DNA from 3 places in the Paenibacillus sp. CB74 genome. Region 3 is predicted to be linked to each of the others. Evidence: riboswitches for the same ligand, from Rfam matches in the RefSeq annotation. Region 3 holds a riboswitch; each other region holds the start of a gene.
What was found. A riboswitch is a leader RNA that binds a small molecule or an ion and turns the genes downstream of it on or off. The one in region 3 is predicted to bind cyclic di-AMP.

Region 1: linked by a shared signal. The riboswitch ahead of ACX9NY_RS13230 (C40 family peptidase) and the one ahead of ACX9NY_RS07085 (C40 family peptidase) in region 3 are both predicted to bind cyclic di-AMP.
Region 2: linked by a shared signal. The riboswitch ahead of ACX9NY_RS23145 (C40 family peptidase) and the one ahead of ACX9NY_RS07085 (C40 family peptidase) in region 3 are both predicted to bind cyclic di-AMP.

What each region holds. Positions count from the first base shown of each region.
Region 1 covers NZ_CM146009.1:3,009,444-3,019,916, forward strand. Annotated here, with positions in the region: gene xynC (glucuronoarabinoxylan endo-1,4-beta-xylanase XynC) at 1-912, shown strand, start outside; tRNA gene ACX9NY_RS13220 (tRNA-Leu) at 1,005-1,089, opposite strand; gene pelA (pectate lyase) at 1,253-2,206, opposite strand; cyclic di-AMP (ydaO/yuaA leader) riboswitch at 2,634-2,765, shown strand; gene ACX9NY_RS13230 (C40 family peptidase) at 2,771-3,235, shown strand; gene ACX9NY_RS13235 (carboxymuconolactone decarboxylase family protein) at 3,334-3,663, opposite strand; gene ACX9NY_RS13240 (hypothetical protein) at 3,805-4,023, opposite strand; gene ACX9NY_RS13245 (hypothetical protein) at 4,143-4,472, opposite strand; gene ACX9NY_RS13250 (xanthine phosphoribosyltransferase) at 4,570-5,151, opposite strand; gene ACX9NY_RS13255 (YkvI family membrane protein) at 5,356-6,411, shown strand; gene ACX9NY_RS13260 (glycosyltransferase family 4 protein) at 6,544-7,674, opposite strand; gene ACX9NY_RS13265 (GNAT family N-acetyltransferase) at 8,084-8,632, opposite strand; gene ACX9NY_RS13270 (hypothetical protein) at 8,738-9,778, opposite strand; gene ACX9NY_RS13275 (Cof-type HAD-IIB family hydrolase) at 9,876-10,473, opposite strand, start outside.
Region 2 covers NZ_CM146009.1:5,215,680-5,226,152, reverse strand. Annotated here, with positions in the region: gene rbsK (ribokinase) at 1-586, shown strand, start outside; gene ACX9NY_RS23155 (c-type cytochrome) at 661-1,020, opposite strand; gene ACX9NY_RS23150 (GNAT family N-acetyltransferase) at 1,171-1,665, opposite strand; gene ACX9NY_RS23145 (C40 family peptidase) at 2,020-2,490, opposite strand; cyclic di-AMP (ydaO/yuaA leader) riboswitch at 2,494-2,631, opposite strand; gene ACX9NY_RS23140 (hypothetical protein) at 2,877-3,728, opposite strand; gene ACX9NY_RS23135 (M1 family metallopeptidase) at 3,739-5,730, opposite strand; gene ACX9NY_RS23130 (YwhD family protein) at 5,832-6,335, shown strand; gene ACX9NY_RS23125 (transglycosylase domain-containing protein) at 6,535-8,613, opposite strand; gene speE (polyamine aminopropyltransferase) at 9,026-9,853, shown strand; gene speB (agmatinase) at 9,868-10,473, shown strand, end outside.
Region 3 covers NZ_CM146009.1:1,541,052-1,551,524, forward strand. Annotated here, with positions in the region: gene ACX9NY_RS07040 (arsenic transporter) at 1-386, shown strand, start outside; gene arsC (arsenate reductase (thioredoxin)) at 389-814, shown strand; gene ACX9NY_RS07050 (protein-tyrosine phosphatase family protein) at 816-1,259, shown strand; gene ACX9NY_RS07055 (YdhK family protein) at 1,676-2,233, shown strand; gene ACX9NY_RS07060 (stage II sporulation protein P) at 2,595-3,587, shown strand; gene ACX9NY_RS07065 (WD40/YVTN/BNR-like repeat-containing protein) at 3,840-4,748, shown strand; gene ACX9NY_RS07070 (nitrite reductase) at 4,976-5,596, shown strand; gene ACX9NY_RS07075 (sensor histidine kinase) at 5,783-7,174, shown strand; gene ACX9NY_RS07080 (response regulator transcription factor) at 7,264-7,971, shown strand; cyclic di-AMP (ydaO/yuaA leader) riboswitch at 8,137-8,270, shown strand; gene ACX9NY_RS07085 (C40 family peptidase) at 8,276-8,749, shown strand; gene asnB (asparagine synthase (glutamine-hydrolyzing)) at 8,960-10,473, shown strand, end outside.

The DNA.
Region 1 (10,473 bases), 1.5 Mb from region 3:
GAGGTATATGTTCCGAACAGTGACAACAACTCAGCAGACCGCTGGCCTGAAGCACTGGAGGTTTCCTATCACATGCACAATGCCATGGTGGAAGGTGATTTCCAGGCCTATGTGTGGTGGTACATCCGCAGACAGTATGGTCCGATGAAAGAAGATGGTACCATAAGCAAACGCGGATATAATATGGCCCATTTCTCCAAATTTGTACGTCCTGGCTACCTGCGAGTCGATGCAACGAAAAATCCGGATACGAACACATTTGTCTCAGCCTATAAAGGGGATAATAAAGTAGTCGTCGTGGCAATTAACCGTGGAACTTCGGCCACAAGCCAAAAATTCGTTCTGCAGAATGGTAATGCCTCCACGGTGTCCTCATGGGTTACGGACAGCAGTCGCAACCTGGCAAGCGGGGCCTCGCTTACCGTATCCAATGGAGCCTTCACGGCACAACTCCCCGCTCAGAGCGTAACAACATTTGTTGCCAACATTACTGGTGGGAATAACGGTGGAAATACAGGCAGCGGCACTACTTATGAAGCAGAGACCGGAACAACACTTACGGAAGCTGCCATTGAAACGATCTACCCCGATTACACAGGCTCCGGGTATGTCAACTTCAATGCAATGACTGGTTCAGCCATTCAATGGAACGCTATTAACAATACGATTACTGGCACCAAAAATGTAAAGTTTCGTTATGCGCTGGAAAGTGGAACACGTAACCTCGACATTTTTGTTAACGGAACCAAAGTTATCAGCAATGAGCCCTTTCCAGCAACGGGAAGCTGGTCCACTTGGGTTGAAAAAACAATACAAGTTCCCATGAACACCGGGACCAATACCTTGAAAGTGGTTACAACGGGAACGGAAGGACCGAATATTGACAGCATTAATGTTACCGCAGCACAATAAAACATTCCGTATAGTTGATGTTAGGATAATATCAAAAAATGCAAACAAAAAAAGACTCCTCATGCGTTAGCTTGAGGAGTCTTTTTATTCGATGCGGTCGAGAGGACTCGAACCTCCACGGGGGGTTAGCCCACACGGACCTGAACCGTGCGCGTCTGCCAATTCCGCCACGACCGCATATTATATCTCCGTGATTAATCTCGGCGACAAGAAATAATATATCATGCCCAATCTATCATGTCAACACTGAAAATAATAACATGAAAGCCCGAACCAGACATGCTTGTCCATTCGGGCTTTACCTTCAACTAATCATTTGGTTCATCAAAAAGGAGTCATACTACAGCTTGGAAGGCCAATTGCCATACCAGGCATAACCGCCTCTTCTTTCTTTATCAATGTCACTCAATTTGTATTTAACTACCCCGTCTCGTCCAATGAAAATGGGTCTATCCGTTCCTATTTCATAGAAGCGTGCCCAGATCGGTGCTGCTTTGGAATCAGCGATAATCTTGCTATCACCATTTGCCCTTTCATACTTGTAACCCGTAATTTTCACCTTGTTAAACCAGTCCTCTGCTCCTTTAATGGATGCGGTAATTTTAGCGGTAGCAGGCCTTGTTTTCAGAAATTTAACAATCGTTACACTCTCTCCAGCTGTCAGCGATGGTACTTCGTAGATTCTTGCGCTCGCTGGTTTAAGGGAACTGGAATCATGTTGTTGTCCCCATGCTGTAAGCTTCCCGCCTGAGACGACCTGAGTATTCAGAATCGCCTCCACACCTTTGGCAACTGAATTTTTACTGCGATTAGCAAGTGTACTGTCGATAAATGAGAAATCACCTTTGCGTGTTGCTACTTCATCGAGCATGATCATTACATTAATCATTGCATCATCATTGTAGGTAATATGCTTGTGATATCCAGAGCTTTGGTAGACTTGTGGCCATCCGCCGTTTGAATACTGCATATTGATCAAAAAGTTGATTCCTTTGATTGCAGCTGTGGAGTAGCGTGGATCATTCGTCTTTTTAAATTCCTTCGCCAATCTTCTAATTTCTGAATATGTAGCCTTGTTGTCAATCGTGGACTTCGCCCACTCTCCACTTGTTTGTTTATAATCTTTTCTCCAACCTCCATCCGGCAGTTGGTTCTTCAAAATATCTGAAATACTCGCTGTAGTACCCGATGCATCAGCAGCAGATACCGTCCCTACAGGTAGAACTGCAATTCCAACTGTTGAGAACACCATGGCGCATGCCAGGACAAAAGTAACTATTTTCTTTGCTTTCAAATGTAACACTCTCCCATGTTCATTGTAATAACATCCACAATTCTACCTTACCTATAACGCCCGTCCTTAAACCTCCTTAATTTAAATATATAACATAATAAAATCTATTTTTATCCAATATGTGGATTGGATAATCAGATGATATGCAAAAAATCAATTTTTGTCAATATATGCAACTTAATGAATATAATCTCTTAAATTCTACATAACGGATAGTTCTTTTAACTCATGACAAACTTATTTATTTATCCAATTTCGTCTCAAACGAATCAATAATTACGTTTTTGTCATCAATGATACCCAAACTTGACGCCTTCTTTCATATAAAATCGTTAATTCCGCTAACATTGAGGTATTACGAAGGGGTTTAAAAGGGTTTGACAATTACGCATTTATGCAATATAGTTTCAAATAGTTACAAAAACTTAATTATTCATTGCCGAGTTTCAGGTTTGAAAACGGGGGAACCATTTTGGGTGAATTATTCTTATACATAGGAAATATAGGGAACCTTCTACCGAACCCTTAGCTAACTCCGTAGGCATCGAAGGGAGAACATTGATTTTGAAAAAACTGATTATCTCCATTTTTGGAGCGGCTGTACTATTTACATCCGGGGCAACAAGCACAGAGGCAAGCAGTATTAACTCCGTAGTGAACAACATGACAGGTATTCCTTACAAGTGGGGTGGCACGACTCTGGCCGGGTTCGACTGTTCCGGGTTTATGAGATATATTTTCAATAAATACAGCATTGAATTGCCACGTACTTCGCAACAGCAAGCCAAAGCAGGTACTCCAGTAGCCAAGAGCAATGTTCGGACAGGTGATCTGGTGTTCTTTAACACAACAGGCAAAGGCATTTCACATACAGGTGTTTATATCGGCGGCGGACAATTTGCACATGCATCCAGCAGCAAAGGGGTAAGCATCACCAAAATGAGCAATCCTTATTTCAATGATCGTTACGTAACAGCACGTCGGGTAACTGGACAGTTTATGTACGATAAAATGTTAGGGAAAATGTAGGGATAATATCAAAGAGGAGGCTCCGGATCAACCGGAACCTCCTCTTTTGTTTGATTTCCTCTTTAGGAGGACAGTCCTTGGACTACCTCCATCTACACTTAATGCAGCGCCTTCTGCACTCGCATCGCGCCCTGGGACAGGGCATGTCCGCCTCCTACAGCTCCAGCCACAGCAACGGTCTCCATAATCTCCTGATCTGTAGCGCCCTTGGCACGTGCTTCTTCTACATGATAGAAGGTACATACCTCATTGTTGGCGAACAAGCCAATACCAAGCGCGATGAGCTGTTTGGTCTTCGCATCAATCGCCCCAGGTTGGAAGCATTCTCCGGTAAACTCATGATACGACTTCACCACACCTGGCAGCACATCACTTAATGCTCCAATCTGATCCTTGTAGGCATGAACTTTATCATTCATCAATGTCATGTCTTGCAGCACACCCTCTCGGCTATAGTTACAGAATTTCTTCACTGTACCTATCTTCTCTCCCGAGTGAGTCAATTATGCCAAGAAATCATGGTAATTCCAAACATTTGTACGCTCATACTTCTGACATAATGATCGTTGTTACTCACCAAGTGGACTTTGCCGGGGTTCGCTGAACAACTGATAGCGGTAACCACGATCCAACTTGACGACACGTCGATTCTGACGACGGATAAGTACCTGCTCGCCATCCCAGGCAACGACAATCCCGGTTACATCGTTCGATTCGAGCTCGTCCCGTACTACTCTGACTTTCTCACCTGACAGACGCAGGGCGTCCAATTCTGTATCACTAATCATGTTCATGGCTCCTATATTCCAAATTTATTTACAAAAAGAGACCTAAATGAAAAGTCATTTAGGTCTCACGTGACTGTATTGGACTGTCATGTCATTCGAAATTATGTCCCGACTGAAAGTTACCGCTGCGCGTGCTCTTTGCTGTCGTTCTTCTCGAACCAAAAATCAAGCACTTTGGCGGACATCACACGTTCTTCAAGGTACTCCACTTGATGCGGTGTAAATTGTTCTTTCCAAGAGAAGGACAACTCTTCGCATAAGCCTACAATCGTCAGTAATTCTGACCAGGCAACATAGCGTTTGTACCAGAAAAATTGAGGATGTTCAATCATATAGGGATAAAGGTCATCGAATTCCGTATGTTTACAATCCAGGGCACGTTCAAAATGAACTTTCGATTCCGCCAGCTTATCATTAAAGAATTGTTCTGTTGCCGGTTGGTTCCCCATGGTGTTGCCTCCTCTCCCTAACATAACCCCATTATAAATGAAATTAGCGGCCATGCAAAGGCATAGTTCAAAAAATAGGCCCTATTCCTTTAAAATGTCACATTTCGTTATCGTCAAATTGTACCGTCCCATCGTTCAGGGAACGAATGCGTACCAAGGCTTCCACCGGAATCCCCTGTTCACGAATCGTTCGTGCCCCTGCCTGGAAACATTTCTCTACCACAACACCGAATCCGACGAGTTCCGCACCGGAACGCTCAATGATTTTGATGACGCCACGAGCGGCATCTCCATTGGCAATAATATCATCAATGAACAAAATACGGTCATTCTCATGAATGAACTCGCGAGATACCATAATGTCAGTTACAATTCCTTTGGTAAAGGACGGTACGCGTTCACAGTAAGCATCAGGATCAGCTAGAAGTGTTTTTTTGCGACGGGCGAATACAAGTGGCACCCCAAGTTCATAGGCCGCGGCAAACGCAACCGGAATCCCTGAGGATTCTACCGTGATTACACGGGTCACTCCACTTTCACGAAAACGGGCAGCGAATTCACGCCCCATCTCCATCGTTAATGCAGGATCAATCTGGTGGTTCAACAGACCATCCAGCTTCAATACTTGATCCGAGATGACAACACCCTCTTGTAAAATTCGTTGTTTCAATAATTCCATGATTTGACCTCCCAAGCCTATCTTATGAGGTAAAAGTATCATATATCTATCTATAAGTTCAAGCGAAATTGCCTGGACGCTGTCCTTCAGACGCGATTCAAGCCAAAGCTCATGATCGATTGTCATGACTTTCGTGGGTCAAGCATACCTTGTACCATGGTACCCGCATGTCCAAACTATACAGGGTCCTGAGAGGGGAAACACATGAAACAGGCATTTCGGGTGCTGCAGATCGCATTTACATACATCGGAACGGTTGTCGGAGCCGGCTTCGCTACAGGGCAGGAAATTTTGCAGTTTTTTACCCAGTATGGCAAATGGGCCACCGTCACCATAGGCTTATCCACCATGCTCTTTGTCTGGTTAGGTACCAAAATGATGCTGATCGCCCACGATACCGGATCCCGCTCTTATGAGGATCTGAACAAACACTTATTCGGCCACAAGGCGGGCAAATGGATCACTTGGGTGACCCTTCTCATTCTCATTGGCGTGAACAGTGTCATGCTTGCCGGAGCAGGTTCCGTTTTTGTCGAACATCTCGGTTTGCATTATCAGACCGGTCTAATCGTCACACTTGTAGGGACATATCTGCTTCTCGGTCGGGGCATCCAAGCTATTCTTCAAATGAATAGCATTGTCGTGCCTATGATGCTTCTGTTATCTCTGCTCATGATCACAAGTACCATCCATCATCCGGGAGCTTCCCGATTCATCACACTGACGACAGACTCAAATCCTATTCAAGTATGGCTGTCTCCACTGTTGTACACTTCATTTAATCTGGCGTTAGCTCAAGCTGTTCTGGTGCCTGTAGGGAACCAGATTCGTAGTCGGAATGTGCTGAAGTGGGGCGGAGTATTGGGTGGAATTGGCGTAGGTTTCATGCTAATGGCAGCCCATTTTGCCATGTCGGCACAGATGCCCGGCATCATCCAATTCGAAATTCCGATGGGCAGCATTGCCTTTCAACTTGGATGGGCAGTACAATCTGTATATGTATCCCTTATTTTTATGGAAATATTCAGTACGTTTGTTGCGGATATCTATGGCATGACCTTGCAACTCAGACAACATATACGCGTTCATCCCCGTTTCATTACATTAACCATTATGCTCCTCTGTTACTCACTCAGTCAGTTTGGATTCAGTTCTCTGCTATCTATCCTTTACCCTATCTTCGGAAGTATGGCACTGTTCTGGGCAGCCAAATTGGTATTAAACCGCTGGGGTACATTTCGTGGACGCAAAAATATATAAACATGCTTATGTACTTCATGAATATGTGCATACGTTTGCTTCATAACCACAATTCATCACTCATGCGCACACCTTTTGCATGAAAAAAAAGCCGCTGTTTAGCACAGCGGCTCGCACTTTTTGTTCTCTCTTTTAGGTCTTGCTGGGAAACTGTAGATACATCTTCTTCAGCTCATTGACTGATCTGCCGAGCGAGTAATGTGTTTTGGCTTTTTCACATGCTGAACGGGCAAGTTCATAACGATAAGCCGGATCCAGCATCACCTTTTCAAGCGCTTCAGCCAGTGCAGAAGGATCTTCTGCCGGTACAAGCAACCCATTGCTACCATTCTCGATCTGTTCGGGTATTCCACCTACATCCGTACCCACAAGGGCAAGACAACTCAGCGCCGCTTCAGCGAAAACGGAACCAAATGCCTCTGCTCGTGAAGGAAGTACAAAAATATCAAAGAATGGCATGAATTCCTCAGGGTGCAGTGTGTAACCATAGAAAATGGTCTCATTATAGATCCCTAATCGCTGCGCCAATTCTTCCAGATCAGGACGAATCGGTCCATCTCCAATAATATGTAACACATAATCATGACCTCGGCCCTTGAGTTCCGCACAGGCTTTGAAAAGAATATCCAATCCTTTCGCCGGAACAAGCCGACATACCGTCACTAGCTGTGGTATCGCATTATCATGAGGAATCGGCTTAAAGCGCTTCTCATCAAATCCATTGGGAATCACACCGATGACATCAGGTTCCTTCACGTAGGGAGCCAGATAACGACGGAACGAGTCTGACACCGTCAAGAGACGCTCTGCCTGATGTTCCAGTTCACCATATATCGCAAGCAGGAATTGATGCTCCGGTCCGTCCGTTTCAATGCGTCCATTAAGGATTAATTCTCGTTCATAACTGGAGTGAATCGTCTGAATGAGAGGTGTATCCGGGAAGACCGTTTTCATCGCAAGTCCGGCAATGGGATGGTGAGCATGAATCAGATCATAGGGCTTCTGAATACGCAACTTGGTCCACCATAGATAATCACGATAGGTTTGAATATATTTTTGGACAACAGGACTATCCTGATATTCAGTCCAGTCAAACGTTTCGAAATGAACTTCCTCCCTGCCCTTGTTGCGAATCCGCTTCGGCAACGAGAACAGATCCATTTCCCACCTTGGGGTTGTAAATCTCTCTTGCATATACGGAATCATAGAGGATACACCTCCGGGCTGCTCCGGAGGAAAGAAAAGCGCCTGCAGCAATCTCACTGTTAGTTTCCCCCTTTCTAATTACGTTCTTTCCATACATCTTCATTCATGATATACCAGAACATATGTTCAGTAAAGATACAAAATGAGAATCCCTCTCAATTGCCCATCCTATATTGCATGCATATTCATTCATTTGTTTTCTCTGATACGGCTCTGTTATCCATTATGACATAGGACAGCCGGAACATCTATATTACGATAGACACAGCAAAATCTTGCTATTCAAACCACGCGATTTAAGCAGCACTTGATAAGCTTTTGTTATCACTCGTATATACAACATATTCATGAAACATGACGCTCAGAAGCAAAAGCTTTAAACCAAACCAGCAATCAACCACTTGCTGTTGTCATCAATATATATTTGATAATAATTATAATTAAAATCAGAGGACAGTCATCATGCTCAGCTCAGGAGCTCCACCGGCTTCTCATATGTACTGTAACCATCAGTCTCTCCCAAAAAAGTATACCCGTTCCGCGCGTAAAAGGCGTTTAACGTTGCGTTGTCGGCTCCGCAGTCCAAACGAACCGTATGTTTGCCTTCAAAGTGTATGCCGCTGCTGGACCATTCCAATATTGCTCGTCCCAGACCGCTTTGGGCATATTTTCTTCGGATCGCCAGCCGATGCAGATAGATTGCGCCATCCTCGGCGTAAGCTTTTGAACCCCAGAGATGAATATCCCACGGGCTTGGCTGAACCATAAGGATGACCATTCCCGCTACGTCAGCTCCTTTTTTAAATACAAACACATCCCCGCGCCGAATTGCCCCTGCCGTATCATGTGAATCTTCACCTTGAAGCAAAGCGTTCCATTGGGTAGAACCTTGGCCCTGTAACCATTCGGCTGTCTCCACCAACAGCGACATCACATCCTCCGTATCTTCGGGCTTCGCCTGAACCGCTTGAAAACCATCGTTAATATATTCGCTACTGATCCTGAATGAGTGCATATTGTTCTCCTCCGCTTCCTGAGCTCTATTAAACTAATGGTACTATACCGGGAAATGAATTTTTCGTCAAAATGAGAACAAAAAAAGGTAAAAGGCAGTTGCCTTTTACCCATCTATTCTGGCTTCATCAATAATCTGATTTCGATACAACATCGTAAGATGAAGGGTATCAAACTCCATCTCCTTGTCCAACTCCTGCATCAACACTTCGACAAGGCTCTTTCGCTGCACACTGGTTCCAGGAACCTCGTAATCAATGTATCCCGTCAGATCGGATTGAGAGGTGTCTATTGTTGCTGTTCCGACAGGCAACCCACCTCGTTCCTGAAGAAATAGCTCATACACCCGGAACTCCCGGTCCTTACGTTTCAGCATGACATAACATGCTTCTTCAGCAGCTTCCAGCTCATCCTGATCGGATTCATCCAGATCCTCAAATTCCTCGGAGAAATCGCGATGTATCCACTCTAACGTCTCGAGTTCATTCCCCTGATGCCACATGCGGATCGTAATCGTATCGATGATGTCCTCATCCAGCTCTCTGACCAGCAACTCTGCTGCGGCTTCCAATTGGTTCTCTTCCGGCTCGTCATACCAGTGTATTTCACCTTGGACATCAGCGCCATATTGTTTTAGAGAAGCTTCTGCAAGCTCCTGTCCTTCGACATCATTGAATATATAGGTGGATATGCTGCGTCCTGCGCTTACCATTTCCATCTCCAGAACCTGATCCCGATCTTCATATGTAAACGATTCGGCTTGTGAAACAGGAATTACCTTACTTTCACTGCTGTCTATATCGTCATAGCTGCCATCGTGATGATTCATATCCTCAGACGGCCACATCGTATCTGACTCAGGCTTATGCAGAACTGAGTGCAATGAGCCGCAACTAACCAGCACTTCATAATATGCAGCTTCCAACGCATCTGCAAGAGATCGGACATAGGTATGCACTTTATCCACAATAAGTTGCTCTGTGTCATCTGGCAGAGACTCCTGCTCGATCTGAAGACTGCCTGATAAACGGTCTCCTTCTCTGTACACGAGAAAAAGTGAGCCTGCATATTGACCATTGATCATCACGTCCTGCACTTCTCCACCTGATGTCCGCAGGTCTGCAACCAATTCCACATCATATTTCATCACGTGTCCTCCTCAATTCCTAACGTTATTCTCTTAGGATGCCCCTGAGGACGGTAGATTATGAGGAAAGCGTGCATTTTACGTATAAGATGCAGGATTAAACCGATAAGACATATTTTTGGATTGCGTGTGCTACTCCCTGCTCGTTATTAGAGAGGGTCACCTCGTCCGCGGCAGCTTTCACCTCGTCAGGTGAGTTATCCATGGCAATGCCTTTGCCCGCAAAAGTCAGCATCGTAATATCGTTGAAGTAGTTGCCAATCGCCATGATCTCCGAAGGCATGATTCCTTTGGATTCGGCAAGCCTTTTAAGCGCAGCACCTTTGGACGCTTCGGGATGCATCAGGTCAATAAAAAAATCACCACTCCGTGTCATATAATAAGGCAGATTCCAGGTAGACCACTCCTGAAGTACGGCATCCATCTGTTCAATCGGTCCAAATGCAGTGAACTTGGCCAGCGGTTCTGTCATGTCAACCCACTTGGGTAACTTCAGTGGCTCTGCCATAAAGTTGTAATACATCTCACGCACCTGCAATCCCAGACCTTCTGGTTGATCCACATACAGACCAAATGCCGTATTGATGTCAAAATGTACTCCATTGGTTCGACAGTAGGATATGATCGGCTCCAGTCCTTGTCCATCCAATGCAAAATGATGAACCACCTCACGAGTATCCACTTGCGCCGTTACA
Region 2 (10,473 bases), 3.2 Mb from region 3:
GGTAAAAAGCCTGACTGCAGCCGCAGCGGTGCTGCTACAGCTGGAGATCCCGCTGCCAGCGGTTACCCGCGCCGCCCAACTGGCGGCTGAAGGCAGCGCACTGGTGGTGCTCAACCCGGCTCCCGCGGTGCCGGGTCTGCCCCAGGAGCTCCTGCGGTGCGTGGACGTTGTCACGCCGAACCGCAGTGAGCTTGCCGTGCTGACCGGCCGGGATCATCTCCGGCCGGAAGACCTGGATGCGGCGGTCGCAGAGCTCGCCGCATCCCTCGGGGCCGCTGTCGTCACGACGCTCGGCCCCGAGGGGGCTGTGTACGCGGCGGCGCCTGGTGGCCGCGTACAGGCAGGGCGTGCCGGCGCATGCCGTGCGCCCGGCTACGCCGTAAGCGCCGTCGATACGACCGGCGCTGGCGATTGCTTCAACGGCGCGTTGGCGGTAGCCCTCGCGCGCGGTGAGACGTTGGACGCGGCCGTAGGCTTTGCCATGGGTGCGGCCGCGTTATCCGTGACGAAGCTCGGCGCCCAGTCCGGGATGCCGTCCGCACGTGAAGTGGAGGCCTTTCTGGCCGAGCATGCGGCAGATGCCTAATCAATAGCATAACAAAGAGGCTCTTATTCTCCCAAAAGGGGATTAAGGGCCTCTTTGTTATGTGTGTGCAGAGATTACTTCTTCTCTGACAGCCACATGGCGATATTAGCAATCTCTTCATCCTGCAGTTTGCCCTTGAAGGAAGGCATACCGCCACCTTTACCTTTGACAATCGTAGTGTAGATCTTCTCCAGATCATCCTGGCTGCCGATGTTTGCTAGAGCAGGTCCTACGCCACCCTGAAGCTGATCCCCGTGACAGGAGATACAATTGGCTTTGACCAGTGCTTCAGCCTGTCCGGCATCCAATGTGACTTCCGGCATGGTAGGCTTGGCTTCTTCAGCCACTTCTTCTTTCCCTGGAAGCGTAAACATTAAAACAATAGCTAAAGCGCATGCTGCAAAAAATACTCCGCTCATGATCCATTTGTGCATCCCTTATGTCCCCTCCAGAATGAAAGATCATCTAACCTGAAACTATCCATATCATTATAACGGAACCTGTACTGACATCATAGCATTTTGTGGGAAATTTTTGAACTAATCACATAACAAGGCGCAAATTTGGTTGTTTTGCAATGGATTTTAATCACGAGGCCCTTCATAAACCATACAGTGAAAGGGCTTCAAGCCGCTTGGGGTCTGTCGTTCGTATGTATCCTGGGTGACAAATCCACTCTTTAGATAGACTTGAATGGCACGAGCATTCCAAGTGAGCACTTCCAGATCGAGCTCATTCATCGGATTTCGGCGAATGGCTTCCTGTACAATGGCCGTGACAAAAGCTGTCCCTTGCCCCTGACCACACAGCTCTGGATGCATGCCGAGGCCAATCCGGGTTACCCCTTGAAGTGGGAAGTATTGAGCAAATCCACATATACGATCGTTCTGATCCAGGACAATCGCATATTGCTCCTGCCGCAGCTGTGCATCTCCGAATTCCACTTCCAGCGCTTTCATCTGCTCCCAGGGGAGCCAGCTGTAGATATTGTAAGGCGGATCATACTGCCAACTGCAGATGAGCTCCGCATGTTCTTCTCGCATGGGTACAACGTGAAACGTTACGGGGGCTTCCTTCATACACCTGCATGCTCCTTTCCTTGAAACAGAACTCTCTGTCCACTCTACAAAAGAGATATTCATTTAGCAAGTCTCTCTTACCAGAAAAAAATATGAAACAAAAGTTCCGGTAATTCCGTTTATATTATAACAGGATGGGTAAAAACATCATAAGGGCACGGACGAACGAGCACAAAATGAGCCTGTTGATGTTGCAGGATAGCCCCGAGCGTAACTTGCAATATGAATCAGGATGGAAGCACAAAAAAACCGCCGGATACATTCCTGCGGAGAATGTACCGGGCGGTTCTGTTATGCTTCTTGCTTCGTTACAGTATGGTTCATGGTTACAGTATCATGTTGCTCAGCTTGTCCCTAGTCAAGGGCCAGTGATTCATACGCGTCCGTGCTCATAATCCGTTTAGCGCCAACATAACGATTGGCCCAATAGCTTTCACTCAATGCACTGATCGTAACACCTTTGGAAGAAGAAGAGTGTGCGAACTTTCCATCCCCTACAAAGATTCCTACATGGGATACGCCTTTACCTGTAGTATTAAAGAATACCAGATCGCCAGCTCTCATTTCCATGCGGGATACGGAATCGCCCATGTCGAATTGGGAACTGGATTGGCGTGCCAAATCAATACCCAATTTGTCGAATACATACCGTGTAAATCCGGAGCAGTCAAAGCCGTTAAGCGTTGTTCCCCCACTTTTGTATGTAGTTCCCATTGCTGAATCAATTACTTTATCCATTTTTGAATCTGCGAATGCGCTACCTGCACCAAGCGATAATGCGAATGTGATGCTAAGTACAGCTGCGGTTAATTTCTTCTTGAACAAGAGATATTCCCCTTCCAACGCCTGCGAGGTTAGCTTAAGGATTCGGTTGAAGGTCCCCTATGATCCCTCTGTAGCAAGATCAATTCACCCATAACTGGTTCCCCCGCTTCCCAGGTGCCAGGAATTTGGCTATGCTAGTTATGCACCTGCGAAATCAAGAAATGACGATTTAATTTTAAGTAGTTACAAATATGAATGTAAAGATTACAAAGTTGTTACTAAAAACTCACTGCGATTATTGTAACAGAGGAGTACGTCTTTGGCAACGTTTAGCAACAAAATTAGCAAAAAAAACCTCGACCTTTGACGGGGAAAGGTTGAGGTTTGCCTATTTATAAGTACATAGCAGGCCATGAGTTTAACATGTGATGGTAACAATTTTTAAACTAAATGCTCTCACCTTTGGATACTTTGGACTGCCACAATCGGAAATGGCTGCATATTTTCCACAGACTCAATAGACATCTGGCAAGTGGATACGTCTGCTGTAGTATAAGTCCGGTAAGTCCCGTTAATAACCATGAGGCTGAAGTGAATGCCCCAAAGACGAGTAAGTGGACTCCGCCCAGCAGGAGAGCAATGCCGATAACGGCGATGAGATGACGCAGTGCAATCCAGAGTGCTTTGAGGGTGCCGTGAGCCCCGCCTTCTCCTTCTGGTGCCGACACACCGAACTGCATGTAGAGCATGACATGGTGGATGACCCATCCATATACAATCCAGGCAGCAACATAAGGTATACCAGGCAAAAGTAATTGAAGGGAATGAAATCCGTCCATGAGGATCGAGTAGAGCTTCGGTATGAGCCAGTAGGCGGGCAGAAGTATCAATAATGTACGTATGGTGTGCAGCAGCAGCATCGGTTTCCACAGTTTTTTGATTCCACGGACGAATGGGATGCGCTCTTCTGTAGAATTAAAGTGCTGAAGTGAGTAGAGCAGTCCTGCCTGAATAAGGGGGCTGATCAACATGCGAACCAGCAGCATGCCCCCCAGAATCCATAGATAACGATGAACCTCCGGATGGGTAGATAGGTTAAGTTGGCTTTCCATTTTGAACAAAAGTGTACTCAGTTCCCCGGCATCAGAATCTGGATAGCGCAGGAGGAGTGGGATGACTGCCGATTGTACCATTCGATAGAAGAAATATCCCCAAATGAGTTGATAAAGAAATAAGAGTGCCGCAATGAACATATGCTGACGGACGAGAAACCAGCCTTCACGTATTTTCGCTTTCACCGTATCCACCTCACCATGACAGACCTCCGAATATGGCTTCTATTAGTTTGGTTACACTCATGCTCCAGCGGGACTTCGTCTGCTCATCCAGTCCGGATTTTAGGAAATTGTTCATATGGCGGTTCTCCAGCACGATCGTGTACAGGGGATCGGTCATGGCCCAGGCTACGGGGGATGTGTGCGTTAATTTATAGGTAATTCGATCTTCTATGCCATCCCATTGCTTGGTGAGGGTATGTCCGTCTTCAAAAGCAATGCGAACAGGAACGGCGTTGTAATCACTGCCTTTTTTGACGATCGTCACGGATGACTCGTACCATGTTTGACCGTCTTTCTGTACAGGCGTAACACGAATCTTCTCTACAGCAAAGTCAGCCATTCCATTACCGTAGACGTATTGGTCAAAATAATCAGACCAGGACGTGCGGGTCACTTGTTCCACAACGTTCTGAAAATCTGCCGAAGTGGGATGTTTGAAGCGGTACTTCTTCACATAGGTAGAGAGAATGCGTTCCATCTTTTTTGTGCCGACTTGATGTTCAATACCAAGCAATACAAGCTTGCCACGTGTGTAGACATTGGCTGCATACTCATTCTGTGAATCGAACTTCCAGGATTCTTGTGTTAAGGATGAAGGAGACGTAATCAGGCCCGATTGTACCGGCAGATTCGGAATCAATCCGTATTCCTGCTCCATCAATTTGTCTTCTGCATAAGAGGTGAACCCCTCATCCAGCCAGGCTTCCTCGAATTCGTTGCTGGCAACCATGCCGTAGAAGTACTGGTGTCCGATCTCGTGGACTACGGTACGTTCCAGGTCATAACCTGGAGTAGTGTCATCGGCTCCAAAGGCCGTTACTAGCGTAGGGTATTCCATACCTCCAGCACCGTTCCCCGCTTTGGGTGGAACAACGATGGATAAGGTAGCATAAGGATACGGGCCAAACCATTTGCTATAATTGGATAGAGCGGCCTTCGCGGCGTAGAAATAACGTTCCTTCAGATCCTGATGAGCAGGATCCAAATATAATTTGATTCGTACACCAGGCACATTGGGTGCAGAGAAGGGTTCCTCGGCGTAGACAAAATCCGGTGAAGCTGCCCAGGCGAAATCATGCACATCATCGGCATAGAATTGATAGACTTTTTCTCCGTTCTTCACCACGGCTTGTTGTGTCGGAAATCCGGTAGCGGCAACTTTGTATGTTTCAGGCACCCGAATACGCACACTATATATACCGAAGTCGGCGTAAAACTCTGAATTGCCATGGTATTGGTGCAGATTCCAACCTTCCGTTGTCCGTCCGCGCCTGCCCACAGGTTCATAGGCACTTAATTTGGGAAACCATTGACCTGCCATGACAAAATCATCAGCAGTTCCCATCCGGGCAAAAATCTTTGGCAGATTCACTTGGAAGCGGGTGTGGAGTGTAATGCTTTCTCCGCCTTTGACGGGTTTGGGTAAGCGTACTTTAATGAGGGTGGTGTCCTTGATATTTCCGTCATCTGGTTGCACATACTGCATCCGGTGCAGCAGAGAGAGCCCGTCCTCCGTTTTCATTTCGGTAATATTCATGGAGCCATAACCGTTGGTAGGCATGACATCACCCCGAAGCTTTCCGCCGGATTCCTTCATAAAGGTGGTGTCAGCAGAAGAGAAGGCGTTGGGATACATATGAAAGTAAAGCTCGTTGACGGTTTTTTTACCTGGATGTGTCCAAGTAATCGTCTGAGTCCCTTCCAGTACGTTCCCTTCGACCAGTTTTACATCCATGTGATATTCCACAACACGGTTGCTGTACACTTCGGCAGTAGGGGTCTGTACACTTTCTGGAGGTGCTGGGGTTGGGGACTTTGCCTTAGGCTTGCCCGATTCCGGGGCAAGTGTTGGCAATTCGGAATGAGTTGAGTGAGTATAACCCAGAGTGATCCATATCCCTCCGGCCAGCACACACAGGGCCAGGGATGCGGTGAGCCAGCTCTTGGCGCGTCGTGGAATCATCGATAAATACCTCCCGTTGACAAGCATCTACAGCATGTATATGTTTGCAATGGGCCGATTATTAGTTAAAATATTTGTATCAACCCTTGGAGGCTATAAACATGGACCAAAACGAGCAAAACGGCAAAAAGCAGATTGCCTTGAATATCGTTAGTGCAAAGAGCAAGCATAAAGGCTTCGGTGCAGGCTCCATTGATCTGAATAACCTATCTCCGGTCATTATTGACAATGGTGAAGCCAAAATTGATATTGGTGCGATGCATGCGAAGAGTAAAGTGGAGCGCAATATCAAGTTCTCGACGAATCGTGAGGATGTACCCAACGGTCGCCAAGTATGGCTGGTGTGGGTAGCTGTGGATCGCACGGAAGAGGGACAGCTGTATGGTGGAGCAACAGCATGTGAGATGTGGATCGATACAGAAGCGAGACGCGGATGGAAACTGCTGGCGGAACATGTGAATCGCATGGATTATGCCATGAAGCGCCGTTTCATGCTGGATGAACTGGGGCCGGAAGATCGGGCTGCACTCAAGAAGCTGTTGATCTCACACAACGAAGAATGGTGGAATGCTTCTCCGGATGAATTGAAAGAAGCACTCGCTTAAGGCAAATCATTCAACACCGTATAAAATCAAAAAAAGCAAAAGGACCCTTGACCGTAAAGTTCGGTTTGGGGTCTTTTGCTTGTGTATGATCTGTATTCATCGAACTGAATAATTATGAGTTTTCATCCGAAGTTAATTTCCAAATGCCCAATATAACGAGAAGTTACGAGTGACGCAACTAAGTCATCGTGCATTTGCGTCATTCTACCCACCAACGTTTGAAATCTCCCCACCAGGAATGTTTCTCTTCCTGTATGCCTTGTTGATTCTGTACCTCACGGGTCTTCTCATCTTCTCCAGGATCCGAATCATCCGTCGTACCGTGGCAGACCTCTGTGGGTTCAGTGCCATCAATAAAAACTTCCAGTCGTTTCTCTTCGCAACCGTTGCCTGCCAGCTTACCGGATTCCGGGTCGATATAGACACTTACGACGTGATCAGGAACAGTGAAAATTTTGGGTGGTACGCTCGCAAGCGCCTGCTCTGTGAATTGGGCAAAGATTGGTGCCGCGCGGCGGCCGTCCGAAGTCGATATGGCTTTGCCTTGGTCATATCCAACCCATACGGCGGTAGAAAGTTCTGGTGTGAATCCAACGAGCCAGGCATCCGTGTTGGTTGTGCCTGTCTTTCCGGCTACCGGACGTTTAATTGTGGCAGATACCCGGTTACCGGTTCCTCCATTTTCGAATACACTTTCCATTAATCGAGTTAGTACATAAGCTGCCGCAGGTTCCACAACGGTCTCAGCCTTGGTTTGAGGCGATTCATAGAGTACACGTCCTGCTGCATCCGTCACTTGCAGAATGGCGACAGGCGGCGTCCGTTGTCCGCCAGCAGCAATGACGGAAAAGGCCGACGCCATCTCCAGCGGGCTGACAGGTGACGTTCCCAGTGCGAGAGAAGGTACGGCGCTCAGGTTGCTCGTAATACCGAGGTTTTTTGCCATACTCACAACCTGCTCAGGACCGATCTGCATAATGGTGTTCACCGCATAGATATTGTCTGAAGCGGCGATCGCTTGTCTAAGGTCAATCTCACCCAGATACTTGTCTCCGAAGTTGCCGGGTTTATAGGTCTTACGGTCATTGTCGTAGTGAAATAGGGTAGGTTCACTATTAAATATGGATGCACTGGTGAGTTGCTTGGACTCCAGGGCAGCCAGATACATAATAGGTTTAAACGCCGAACCTGGCTGGCGCGTTGTCGCCAGTACATGGTTAATCTGATTGGTGCGGTAATTCTTGCCGCCCACCATGGCTTTAATGTAGCCTGTCCGAGGGTCGATGGACACCAGAGCTGTCTCCAGCTCACTTTTGGCATCCATACCCTTCGCTATCGCGTCTTCCGCTGCTTTTTGTACACGCAGATCCAGTGTGGTGTAGATGTTCAATCCCCCATGATCCAGCATCGCTTCACTGATTCCCAGTTCTTTGATGGCCAGATTCCGGATATAGTCGCGGAAATACGGGGCACTTTCCACCGTTTTACGTTCGCTTTCCGGTTTGAATGCTAGCATTTGCTCATAAGCTTTATCCGCCTCAGCTTGGGTGATCTTGCCGATATCAGCCATGGCATTCAGCACAATCTTCTGCCGGTCTTTGGCGTTTTTCATATGGTTATAGGGTGAATAGTAGGTTGGTCCTTTTGGGATTCCTGCCAGCATAGCGCTCTCTGCGAGATCCAGCTGTTTGGCGGATTTGCCAAAATACATTCGCGAAGCTGCTTCGATTCCGTATGCACCATGCCCATAATAGATTTCATTCAGATACATCTGTAGGATTTCATCCTTGCTGTATTTCATCTCCAATTGCGCCGTGTACATGGCTTCTTTTGCTTTGCGAGTCCATGTTTTCTCATGAGATAAATATAGATTGCGCGCCAGTTGCTGGGTCAATGTACTCGCGCCTTGCGACATCTGCATATGTTCGAGGTTAACGAGCACGGCCCGTCCCATTCCCTGAACGTCAAAACCGTAGTGATTATAGAACTTGCGATCCTCTACAGCCAGAGTGGCGTTGACGAGATTCGGAGCGATATCCTCCAGTTGAACCGGAACAGAGTCTTTGCCACCGGCGGAGAAGGTAGCGATCACTTCCCCTTGACTGTCCAGCAATCGGGAATTCCGATCAGAGTCTGCGAGGGGCAGGCTGGTTGCGTATAGGTAGACCAATCCTGCAGCGGTAGCAAGCATGGCGAGCACGGCGAGCAGAGACAGGTTTTTAATGAATTTACGTACACGGAACCCGCGTTTGCGGGTCTTTTGATTTGGCTTGGTCATGGAACGGGCTCCTCTCTTTTCTTCCAGTATGGGACTTCATTGGCAGGGATATTCAATCAGGTACATAAGCAGACAAAATGTAGCGTTTTCGCCGGAAAAACCGTTTTGCAGTATAAACGTCAATCGCGTATAATGCAAAAGGGTAATGAAAAGGTAAGATTCGGCACAAGATACTAAAGCGCGTAAGGACGAACAGACGAATGGTCATTGATTCATTGATTAGTCAGACGCTCTGCACGCTCTGGTCAATTTAATCTATATAATGAAGTGAACCGCGGACTTTTCCCGCAGGCCAGCAATCATAACGTGATATGGCGCCGAACGCTGGACGTGCTTGGGCGAACCGATTATAGTGCATCGCACTTGATCGGGTATGGCTGATCATTAACTTTACGGAAAGAAGGTAGAGATTATGGAATTGTGGTTTACGGAGAAACAGACCCCGGTATTCGGGATCACCGCGAAGATTAAGCAGACCTATGTCACAGAGAAAACCGATTTTCAAGATTTGGCCATGGTAGAAACCGAGGAATTCGGTAACATGTTGCTTCTTGATGGCATGGTGATGACGACCGTAAAAGACGAATTCGTATATCACGAAATGGCGGCACATCCTGCGCTGAACACTCACCCGAATCCGAAAAAAGTTCTGGTTGTCGGTGGCGGCGATGGCGGGGTCATTCGTGAAGTGATCAAGCATGCTGCTGTAGAAAAAGCAGTTCTCGTCGAGATCGACGGAAAAGTCATTGAATACTCCAAAAAATATTTGCCTGAAATCGCCGGCAAGTTGGACGAGCCTAATGTTGAAGTGCTTGTCAACGACGGCTACATGCATATTATTGAACATAAAAATGAATACGATGTGATCATCGTAGACTCTACAGAGCCTGTAGGTCCGGCTGCTCCATTGTTTGAGCGCGGTTTCTACCAAGGTATCTATGAAGCGTTAAAAGAAGACGGAATCTTCGTTGCCCAAACGGACAACCCGTGGTTTAAGGCGGATCTGATCCAGAAGGTGAACAAAGACGTCAAAGAAATCTTCCCGATCGTACATGTGTACGGCTGTAATATTCCAACCTATCCAAGTGGTTTGTGGACATTCACGATGGGTAGCAAGAAACATGACCCGCTCAAAGTGGATGAGACCCAACTCCCGGAGATGGATACCAAGTATTACTCTCCGCGTCTGCATAAAGCAGCATTTGTACTTCCTAAATTCGTGGAAGATTTAACGAAATAAAGGGGAAATCATTAATGAAACTGGATCAAGCTTATTCAGGAAACGTATTTATTTGCAGCTCTGAGGATTATGAGAACTCGAAAGCAGTTATCTATGGTATGCCCATGGATTATACTGTCAGCTTCCGTCCGGGTTCCCGTTTTGGCCCATCTCATATCCGTCAAGCATCGGTTGGACTCGAAGAGTACAGCCCATATCTCGACAAAAGTATCGTAGACATGACGTACTTTGACGCTGGAGACTTGCTACTGCCTTTCGGTAACGCGGGACGCAGCCTTGATGTAATTCATGAATACATCGGCAGTCTGCTTGCTGATGACAAGTTCCCAGTTGGTCTCGGTGGCGAGCATCTGGTTACTTGGCCAGTCATCCAACAAATGTACAAGAAATACCCGGATCTTATCCTGATTCATATTGATGCACACGCAGACCTTCGTGAAAATTATGAAGGCGAGCCATTGTCTCACTCCACGCCAGTGCGTAAAGCAGCTGAGTTGATGGGTGGCCAAAACATCTATCAGTTCGGTATCCGTTCTGGTTCCCGTGAGGAGTTCCAGTATGGTCGCGAGAACATCAACTTCTACCCATTTGAAGTGGCAGCTCCGATGAAGGAAGCTCTT
Region 3 (10,473 bases):
GTGTGATTCGAGAATCACTGATTTATGCCAATATTATCGGCAGTGACTTGGGTCCAAAAATCACACCGATCGGCTCGCTTGCAACACTATTATGGTTACACGTACTGTCCCGTAAGGATGTAAAAATCACATGGGGGAGTTATTTTAAAATTGGGATTGTGCTCACTATCCCAACGCTCTTTATCACATTGACAGGACTATATTTGTGGCTTCATTTGATCCATGCAACAAGCGTAAATGTTTGGTTAATCATTGCGGTTATCACTGTAGTATTAATTGTTATCGCTATGTTGGTAAAAGCTTTGATTAACACAAAAATGGGCAAAGCGAAATTTCAAAATGAACTAGTAAAAGTTAGCCAAACCGAAGATAAAGGAGATCAATAAACATGAACAACAAACCACTTGTTTACTTTTTGTGTACAGGAAACTCTTGCAGAAGCCAAATCGCCGATGGATTTTTGAAAGCACTTGGAAGTGATAAATACGAGGTGAGAAGTGCTGGTCTAGAAGCTCACGGCTTAAATCCCCGTGCTGTTCAAACCATGAAAGAAGCTGGAATTGATATTTCAAATCATACATCGGATGTAATTGATCCTGAGATTTTAAAACAAGCAGATTACATCATCACGCTTTGCGGTCATGCCAATGATAATTGTCCCGTTGTACGTAATGACAAGGCTGAAAGATGGCATTGGGGCTTCGATGATCCAGCAAAGGCGACAGGTACGGAGGAAGAAATCACAGCTACATTCGCTGATGTCCGTGATTCAATCAAAGCTCGTATAGAGCAATTCTTGAAAGAGGGTAAGTAAAATGAATCATGCCGAGAAAAAGTACCATGCACTCATTGCTGACAAAATCTTTATGGGCGGAGCGGCAGACGTTGAGGCAATGGTTCTTAACGAAGGCATTGAAGTCGTGGTGGATCTGCGGGAAGAAGCAACAGAGTGCGCGTATCCTGCGGATCATGTGAAGTGGGTGAAAGTTCCGCTTGATGACAATACAAAAGAAAATGAAGCCGAGCTTTTTAAACATGCAATTGATGAGGTTGTTGGAGCTCATAACGCCGGCAAGAAAGTTGCCTTTCACTGTGGAGGAGGCAAGGGCAGAACGGGGACCGTTGCAGCTGGTATACTATTAGAACTAGGTTTGGCAAGTACACTTGATGATGCTGAAACAAAGGCAAAAGAAATCAGAAATATCATCAATATTAAGCCTGTGCAAAAGGAATTATTACAAAAAATATATTCCAAATAGATTTGATAAAGTCGAATTAGGAAACAATATCGTCCGGATTTTGCTTTCGGGGAACGATAGCTCACTAAAACAAGGAGGCCGTCGGCCAAGAGGGTGAGCTGCTTTTGTTCTACTACCGGGAAACGTTAGTTCAATACAACAAAGAAAGCAGCTGATCAATGTGATCGGCTGTTTTTGTTCAACTAAAGGGCCAGGATAGTTGAATTAAACAAGGGGATAATATCACCAAAAAACTAGAAATGCAATTTGTTCCTAGCATTTGCTCAGCGTACATTCTTGAAAAGAAGTTGTTAAAATGCTCAAATCAATCGGAGTATCTTCACAATATCTTCAAAGTTTTTGGGTAAAATGTTAAAGTGACTCGATTACACCCACCCATAAGTACAAAAAAATAAAAGTAAAGGTGCGTGAAAGCAGTGAAAAAATCACTTGTTTTACTTAGCTTGGCAGTTATATTGGTGTTGAGTGCCTGTGGGAACAAGGAAAACAGCAACAATTCCAACACGGCTACAGAAAGCGAGCACTCGAATATGGGTGAGATGGATCATTCAGGATCGGGTGAGGTTCCGGAGGGTATAAAGGATGCGGAGAATCCTACTTATAAAGTTGGAGACGAAGTCGTCATTCAAGCTGATCACATGGAGGGTATGAACGGAGCAAAGGCAACAGTAGTAGGCGCATATGATACGGTAGCCTACACAGTAACTTTTACTCCGACTACTGGAGGAGACCCAATACCGGATCATAAGTGGGTTATTCAAGAAGAAATCAAAGATGCAGGCAGTGAGCCCTTAAAAGAAGGGGACAAGGTTACCCTTGAAGCTGATCATATGGAAGGCATGATGGGTGCTGAGGCCACTATTGACTCAGCTGAGAGAACAACGGTTTATATGGTCGATTATACACCAGCAACCGGTGGAAACCCGGTTAAAAATCACCAATGGTTAGTAGAGAGTGAACTTTCTACAAAATAGCTCTTTATGATGAATGACGTCAGTAATGACGTCATTCTTTCTTATGCTGCAATATGTAGCGAAGTTAAACTACATACTTTATAGACTGTCGTGTTCAAAATCTCAAAAAATTAAAGAATATCTTTCAGAAGATCTAGCCTCTTAGTCGCTAACCATTGTTGGTATACACATGAAAAGAAAAAGTAAAAAAATTGAGGTCGAGAACAGGCAATTAATTCAATAAGATCGATATATAAATCCAAAGGAAGGCTTTCAAAGGCCTTCCTATTTTTATTGCGGGTAAGGGAAGGGCATTTGTTCTATTCTATGAAAAAGCGAATAGAAATGGTAGAGACAAAACGAAAAGGAAGTGAGGAACGAAATGGCACGTAGAAGAAGAAGGAGTAAGTTAGTCGTTTTTACATTTCTAGCATCCTTCATAATTTCCTTGAAGGTTATCCCTATGTACATTGACTTCATTCCTGAAGAGGAAAGCCTACCTCCACGCAACCAGGTAAAGATGAACAACATTACTTCAGATCAAACAGTCGGAATAAAATCTAAAGAAGTAACCAAACTGAGTAAGGATAATCAGGCTTCTAAAGATAAGATAACCAAATCAACGACTAAAACAAAAAATGAAAATACAAACCATGAGCATGTGACTAAGAAGCCAAATAATATAACCGTCACGAAAAACAAAGACCAGCAAAAAAGTGGTTCTAGATCCACACAACCACAAATTCTTATTTATCATACTCATAACCGTGAATCTTGGTTGCCGGAGCTGCAAGGCAAAACCTCTGCAGATGAAGCATTTGACTCTAATATTAATGTCACCTTACTAGGAGAGGACCTCACTAAAAAACTAACAGCAAAGGGGATGAATGTGATTCAATCTACTGCTGATTATCCAAGTGTAGTTAAGAACTTCGATTACGCTAAATCGTATAGTTATTCGAAGGATACATTGAGCCAAGAATTGTCTAATCATAAATCCATTGACTATGTCTTTGATATCCATCGTGATTCACAACCCAAAGATCAGACGACCATAGAGTTTGATGAACTTAACTATGCACAATTATATTTTGTCGTAGGAAAAGAAAATCCCAATTGGCAAGAAACGATGGAGTTTGCCACCAAATTACAGAATAAATTAAACAAGAAAATACCCGGAATATCAAAGGGGATATACTCAAAAGATCATTCTAGCGGTAACGGACAATACAACCAATCGCTTGCTGAATCTAGTGCCCTGATCGAAATCGGTGGTGTAGAAAATGTACTTGAAGAAAATTATAGAACGATTTCGATCTTGGCCGATGTAATCCATCAAATCTGGCATGAAGACCATGGCTCAACCCTCTCATAACAGTAAGTATGCACTCACCCTAATTAGCTCTGCTGATTGGGTTTTTTTATTGATTTTCCCCCACTAAAAGCTGATCATGGGCTGATACATGGAAATCGTGTTGACCATTGGCTATTGATGCGCTTGTATATTTAAGCTATTACATCTTGTAGATATAGGGTGTCCTCCTTTATATTTTCGTCAAAACACGCAGAATCTTCACAATTTTTCTCTATACTGACCTAAAATTATTTTAGACAAGGAGAATGACCCATGCCAAAAAAGAAAAAAGGGCTATCCCTGGGTGTTGGATTTTATCTCGCATTATCATTAGTAGTGATTGTCGGTTTTATTTTCTGGGGGGAGAGTAGAGAAGACAGGACTGCAAATTTGGATCTATTAACACCTCAGTCCACCACCCATCCGCATATCTTTAGTTTTGCAGATGATGATACAACCATATGGATGGGAACTCATAATGGTATATATGAATTTATAGATCAAAAATGGCAGCGAACTCGTAAAGAACTTATGACAAGTGATGTAATGGCAATTGAAACGAATCCGAATAATCCCATGAACATCTTTGTCGCGGGCCATGGTTTTGTGAAACGTTCTAATGATGGTGGGGAGACCTGGGAAACTGCAGAGAATGGACTTCCAAATAAAGCAAAACCCAATGAGCCGGATGTGCACTACTTAGCGATGGACCCGAGGAATTCAAGTCGATTAATTGCGTTGTTGGCTAGTGCTGACAACAATGTGTATCAAACGAAGGATGGTGGGAAACAGTGGAACAAAATCGGAAGTATCCCCCAAGGGGCGTATTCGATTTCTATACTTCCTTCGGCTAAAGAGACCATTTTGGCTGCAACGGAATCAGGGCTGGTTCGCTATAATGTCAAGGGCAGAGATTTGGAACAAATCCAGATTACAAACGAGCCGGCATACGGAGTACTGTCTTTGTTCGATGGAGGAACGATTATCATGACAGAGAGTGGATTTTTAAAATCTACTGATTTGGAAATATGGTCTGACCTCGACGTAGACTTAAATGGTGAGATGCCTTTGGGGATCAAAAGTTCAAAACAAGATCCCAATCGGCTCATCATTGTGACAGATCAGTATTCGGTTTATGAAAGCAATGATGGTGGAGAGAACTGGTCTTTAGGGGAATCGTGAAAGAATAAACCTAGGTAGCTCCTTTATTATGAAAAAGAATTTAAATCAAAGTGTATATATAAAGAAAAAGCTTGATAATTATACTATAGGGGGGTATTCTAAAGTCATCAAATGCAACGGTGGACTTAAGTAAGAGTTGCTTTGATTCAGTCATATGAAATACATGAAGAGGGCAATAAACTAAACGCATTCTTTATAACATTAATTCGGTTAAAGGAGAAAAAGAAGTGAACAATGAAAGATTGATGATTGCAGTTTCCCCACCGGTTCAAGTAGGAGGAAGCTTGTTTACTGCAGTACAACTTTCAGCTATCAGTAAACTTATGGGTCCAGAGCAAAAGACCGAGATGACTCCGTTTAAACAATTTTATATTGAAATATCGGCTGAATCGGAAGGCGTCGTAACTGACAATCTTCGAAGCATTGGACTTGAGGTAAACCCTGCAGGTTATGCAACTAAGGCCTTGATCGCTTGTAATTTCTGCAGAGGGGCTGAAGATTCCGGACTAGACATTGCTCAAAAGTTAAATCAAGCTATAGCTGGGATATTGACACCGACACCTCTGAAGATCGGATATGCTGGCTGTGCACTCGGGACTAGTGAACCACTCTTGAGAGATATCGGAATCGTTAAAATGAAAGACAAATTCGATATGTATATAGGTGGAGATCCAAAGGGAATCAAAGCTTCTTTGGCTGAACTTTTTCTAGCTGGTTTAACGGAAGCGGAAGTGACACAAAAGGTAATGAAAATAATCGATTATTACAAAATTCATGCAAAAGGTAAAGAAAAATTCAGCAAGTTTTTGAAGAGAATCACTGCTGAAGAATTAAAGAGAATGCTTTAATTCTATAGTATTTGGCAAAAATAAAATTAAAGCACTGCAAGTGGGGAACCGTCTAATAACAAATGAAGTGCATACTACGTAGCGTGAAAAACAATTCGTCCTTTCTGAGTCAAAATAAATTTTATGAGTCGCCATAATGGCGACTGTTTTGTTTTCCTAATATGATTTCAAAAGGTGATATATTCGGTGTGGAATAAAATTCATTTAAAACTTAGCTTTACCATTTTCAGCTTGTTTATTGGGATTTTAATATTGCTAAGTATTGTACTTAACCTCATATTCACGAATTTTTTGTCATCAAAGGTACACGATGAAGCTAATGAGTTAGCAGCACATTTGTCTACTATGCTTGAGGAGCAAGGCAACAGTGCGGAACAAATGGCTGATTTTACAGGCGTCCAGATGTACATCTTGAGTTCACAAGGAAGATTCATTGAATCAAAGACTTCAGACGCCTCCATTTATCCTAACTATATCTGGGATAATCGCAAATTGTTAGAAGGGAAGAAGGTGGAAAGAGAATTCACTTTTAATAACGAACTTTACCTGCTTCATGGTATCCCCGTAACCACTAATCCAACGGTCAAAGGGATTTACGTGATTAGTTCTCTAGAAAATATGAAAGATTCGATCCAAACGATTAGAAATTTACTGTTTATCACTGGATTTGGAGCACTGTTATTAGCGTTGGGTTGCATATTTTTTCTATCCAAAAGATTATCGAATCCATTATTAAAAATTGAAAGTGCAACTCGCCAAATTGCCAAAGGAGAACTGAATCTTGAAATTCCTGTGGAAACTAAAGATGAGATTGGTTCATTGTCACAAGCCATAAACGACCTCGCTAAAGAATTAAAACAATATCGAGATAATCGTTCGGAGTTCTTTGCCAACGTCTCTCATGAATTGAAAACACCCATTACTTATATGGAAGGGTATGCAGACATATTGGCTAAAGATCTTGTGGAAAATGATGAAGAAAAGAAAAAATATCTACAAATCATTTCTGAGGAAGCACGACGTTTAAATGTAATCATAAATGATCTCTTTGAATTGTCTAAGATGGAAGAAGGTAAAATTGACTTGAAACTGATGTCTGTAGAACCCACTTCGATTATTCAAAGGTCTATAGATAAGGTTCAATTAAAAGCCCAAGAAAAAGATCTTACGATTCGAAGTAAGTTGAGTCCCGTACCCCATATTTTTGTAGACTCTAACCGACTGGAACAGATTATTTTGAATCTATTGGATAATGCCATTCGTTACACAGCCGAGGGGTATATTCAAGTTTCTTTAACTTCTGAATTAGAAGGGGTTGTAATAAGCATTTGCGATACGGGACCCGGAATTTCAACAGAAGAACTTCCCAATATATTTGAACGTTTTTACCGGGTTGAGAAATCCAGATCCCGGGCATATGGAGGAACAGGACTGGGGCTGTCCATTGTTCAAAGTCTTGTTTTACAACAAGGAGGAACAATTCATGTGGAAAGTAAAATTGGAGAGGGGACGCAATTTAAAGTGATGTTCCCGTCCATCACCTCTTCTTCATTAAAATCACACAGCTTCAAAATATAATATGTGAAACAAATGAGCTAATGATCGTTCAAATTTACGGTCAGAAACCGCATATTACTAAAGATTAATGAAATGGATGGGATGACCATATGAATAAATTGAAAGCATTAGTTATTGATGACGAATGGAACATGAGAAATCTGTTGCGAATTTATTTAACTAAAGAGGGTTTTGATATTACGGAAGCTCATAATGGAACCGAAGGACTGTCCTATCTTCAGAAAAATTCGTATCATGTCATTTTATTAGACGTTATGATGCCGGATATGGATGGATGGCATCTTTGTGAAAAAATCAGATCGTTTACTGAAACACCTATATTGATGCTTACAGCTCGAGGGGATGTGAAGGATAAGGTACATGGGTTAGGTGTCGGTGCTGATGATTATATGGTGAAACCTGTAAATTCTGATGAACTCATTGCTCGCTTGTTTGCGCTTGTTCGACGCTCTTCACAGTCTTTAAGCCTTAAAGAAATCGGTAAAAAAATCATGTATACTGACATGATTATTTATCCAGATCGAAGACAGGTTATGGTACTCGACACAAATCTGGATTTGACCCAAAAAGAACTTGATATATTGCTTATATTGGCCGAGAATCCACAAAGAGTTTTCTCTAGAGATGAAATCATTGAACGTCTCTGGGGAAGTGACTTTTTTGGGGATAACCGAGTCGTAGACACCCATGTGAAAAATATCCGGGAGAAGTTGCAGTTGGCTGGATTGGAACAGAACCCCATTCAAACGGTTTGGGGCATAGGGTATAAGTGGTTGTATAGTGTAGAGGAGCCTTGAACTTATAACTAGAATTCGGCAATACAAAAAGAACATGTGCTAAGAAGCGATCGCTCCCTAACTTCAGCAGGAGACGGTCGTTTCTTTTTTAGAATAAGATATACGAGAATTCCACATTAAATCCACACAATTTAACAATATAATACTCTATAGGTTACAAATATTTAACTATTTTTGCCGAATTTCGTATTGAAAACGGGGGAACCATTTGTTGGGTGAATTATTCTTGTAAGAAAAGAATATAGGGAGCCTTTAACCGAATCCTTAAGCTAACTCCGTAGGCATCTAAGGGAGGAACAAAAGTTTGAAGAAAGTCATTTTATCGGTTCTTGGAGCAGCAGTTTTATTTACCTCCACAGCAACAGGTGCATTTGCTAGTCAGGCAAAGCTAACAGAAGAAATAAAAGAAGTGGTTGGAACGCCATACCTTTATGGTGGGACAACAACATCTGGTTTTGATTGTTCCGGTTTTATCCTGTATGTTTTTAATAAGTTTAAACTAGATTTGCCGCGCACCTCTAGTATGCAAGCAGCAAAGGGATCGTTTGTAGAGAAAGAAGAATTACGCCCAGGGGATCTCGTTTTCTTCAATACGAATGGTCGCAGCATTTCACATGCGGGAATTTATGTAGGTAACAATCAATTTGCACATTCATCAAGCAGTAAGGGTGTTCGAATTAGTAGCTTATCTGAAAGTTATTATAAAACCAAATATGTAACAGCTCGTAGAGTGGTTAGCGAGCAGAACTATCTTAAAATGGTTAACGATAGTCATTAAAATGGACAAGCCCGTGGGTAATTCACGGGTTTGTCCATTTTGTTTAGCAACTTGCCTCGAACAGATAGAACCATTCTCCAGTGAACTAAACTAATAAATAAGTAAATAACTTATCTAAACTGTGATTTATGATATGGACGGTAATCTTTCACAGATTCCACATACATAAAAGCTAAACTAATCTTATATTGATTAGAGGAGAATAGCCCTATGTGTGGATTTGTAAGTTTATATAACAAATATCGTATGCCAGTAGATGCAAACATTCTGCAACATATGACCGACTCCATAGCTCATCGTGGCCCAGATGATGAAGGGATATATATCCATGATCATATCGGTCTGGGTTTTAGGAGACTAAGTATACTGGATATTGAGCACGGGGCACAGCCCATGACCAATGAGAACAAAGATATTTGGTTGGTATTCAATGGAGAGATTTATAATTATAAAGAGTTGAGGGATTGGTTGAGTCAGAAGGGGTATACATTTTATACAGATTCCGATACCGAAGTATTACTGAGGCTTTATGAGGACGTTGGAATTAAATGTGTCAACTATTTACGAGGCATGTTTGGGTTCACCATATGGGATCAAAGGAGTGATCTTTTATTTGCGGCACGGGATCATTTCGGAATCAAGCCTGTTTATTACAGTGAGACCGCCTCCGGATACATGATTGGCTCTGAAATTAAAACGTTGCTGGCTTCAGGTAGGATTGATAGGGAAGTGGATGAAAATGCTCTTTATCAGTATCTCACATTTCAATATGTACCTGAACCTCTAACGATGTTCAAAGAGATCCATAAACTGAAAGCAGGCCATTATTTGATTGTACAGAATAATGGAATGACCATCAGACCGTATTACGAAGTGAAGTTTGAGCCCCATGAAAGTAGGTCGTATTCCGATTTAGTAGAGGAAACACGATCAGTAATAACGGAATCTGTTCGTATTCATAAGAACTCAGATGTCCCTAGGGGAGCATTCTTATCGGGTGGTATTGATTCAAGCAGTTTAGTTGGTTTACTTCATCGCTTGGAGCCAACCCAAACATTCAGCGTTGGATTTGATATGCCGGGCTATAGTGAATTGGATGATGCTAGGAAGACAGCAGCCTATTTAGGGACTGAGCATCATGAAATTCGGATTAATGCCCGCGACTATATAGATATACTACCTTCTCTAATATGGCATATGGATGAGCCAGTAGCAGACCCATCAGCCGTGGGTCTCTACTTTGTATCGAAGTTGGCTAGTCAGCATGTTAAGATGGCATTTTCAGGTGAAGGTGCAGATGAATTTTTTGGTGGCTACAACATTTATCGGGAACCCTATGCTCTCCGCATGTTTCAGGGTCTTCCAGGTCCATGGAGAAGTCTTGCAGGACATCTTGGAAGATTAATGCCTACCGGCATGAAAGGCAAAGGATTCTTGGAAAGAGGGAGTCTTATTCTGCAAGAACGTTACTTTGGAAATGCGAAGATTTTTATGGATCATGAAAAAAGTAAGGTATTAGCACCATGGTTATCGGAGCAGGGAGTATGTAAACCAACCCAGCAGGTGACTAAGCCACTTTATGAACAAGCGAAGTTATATGATGAAGTCACACAGATGCAGTATATTGATATTCATACGTGGCTACGTGGGAATATCCTAATGAAAGCAGACAAAATGTCGATGGCAAATTCCTTGGAACTTCGCGTTCCCTTTGTAGATACCAA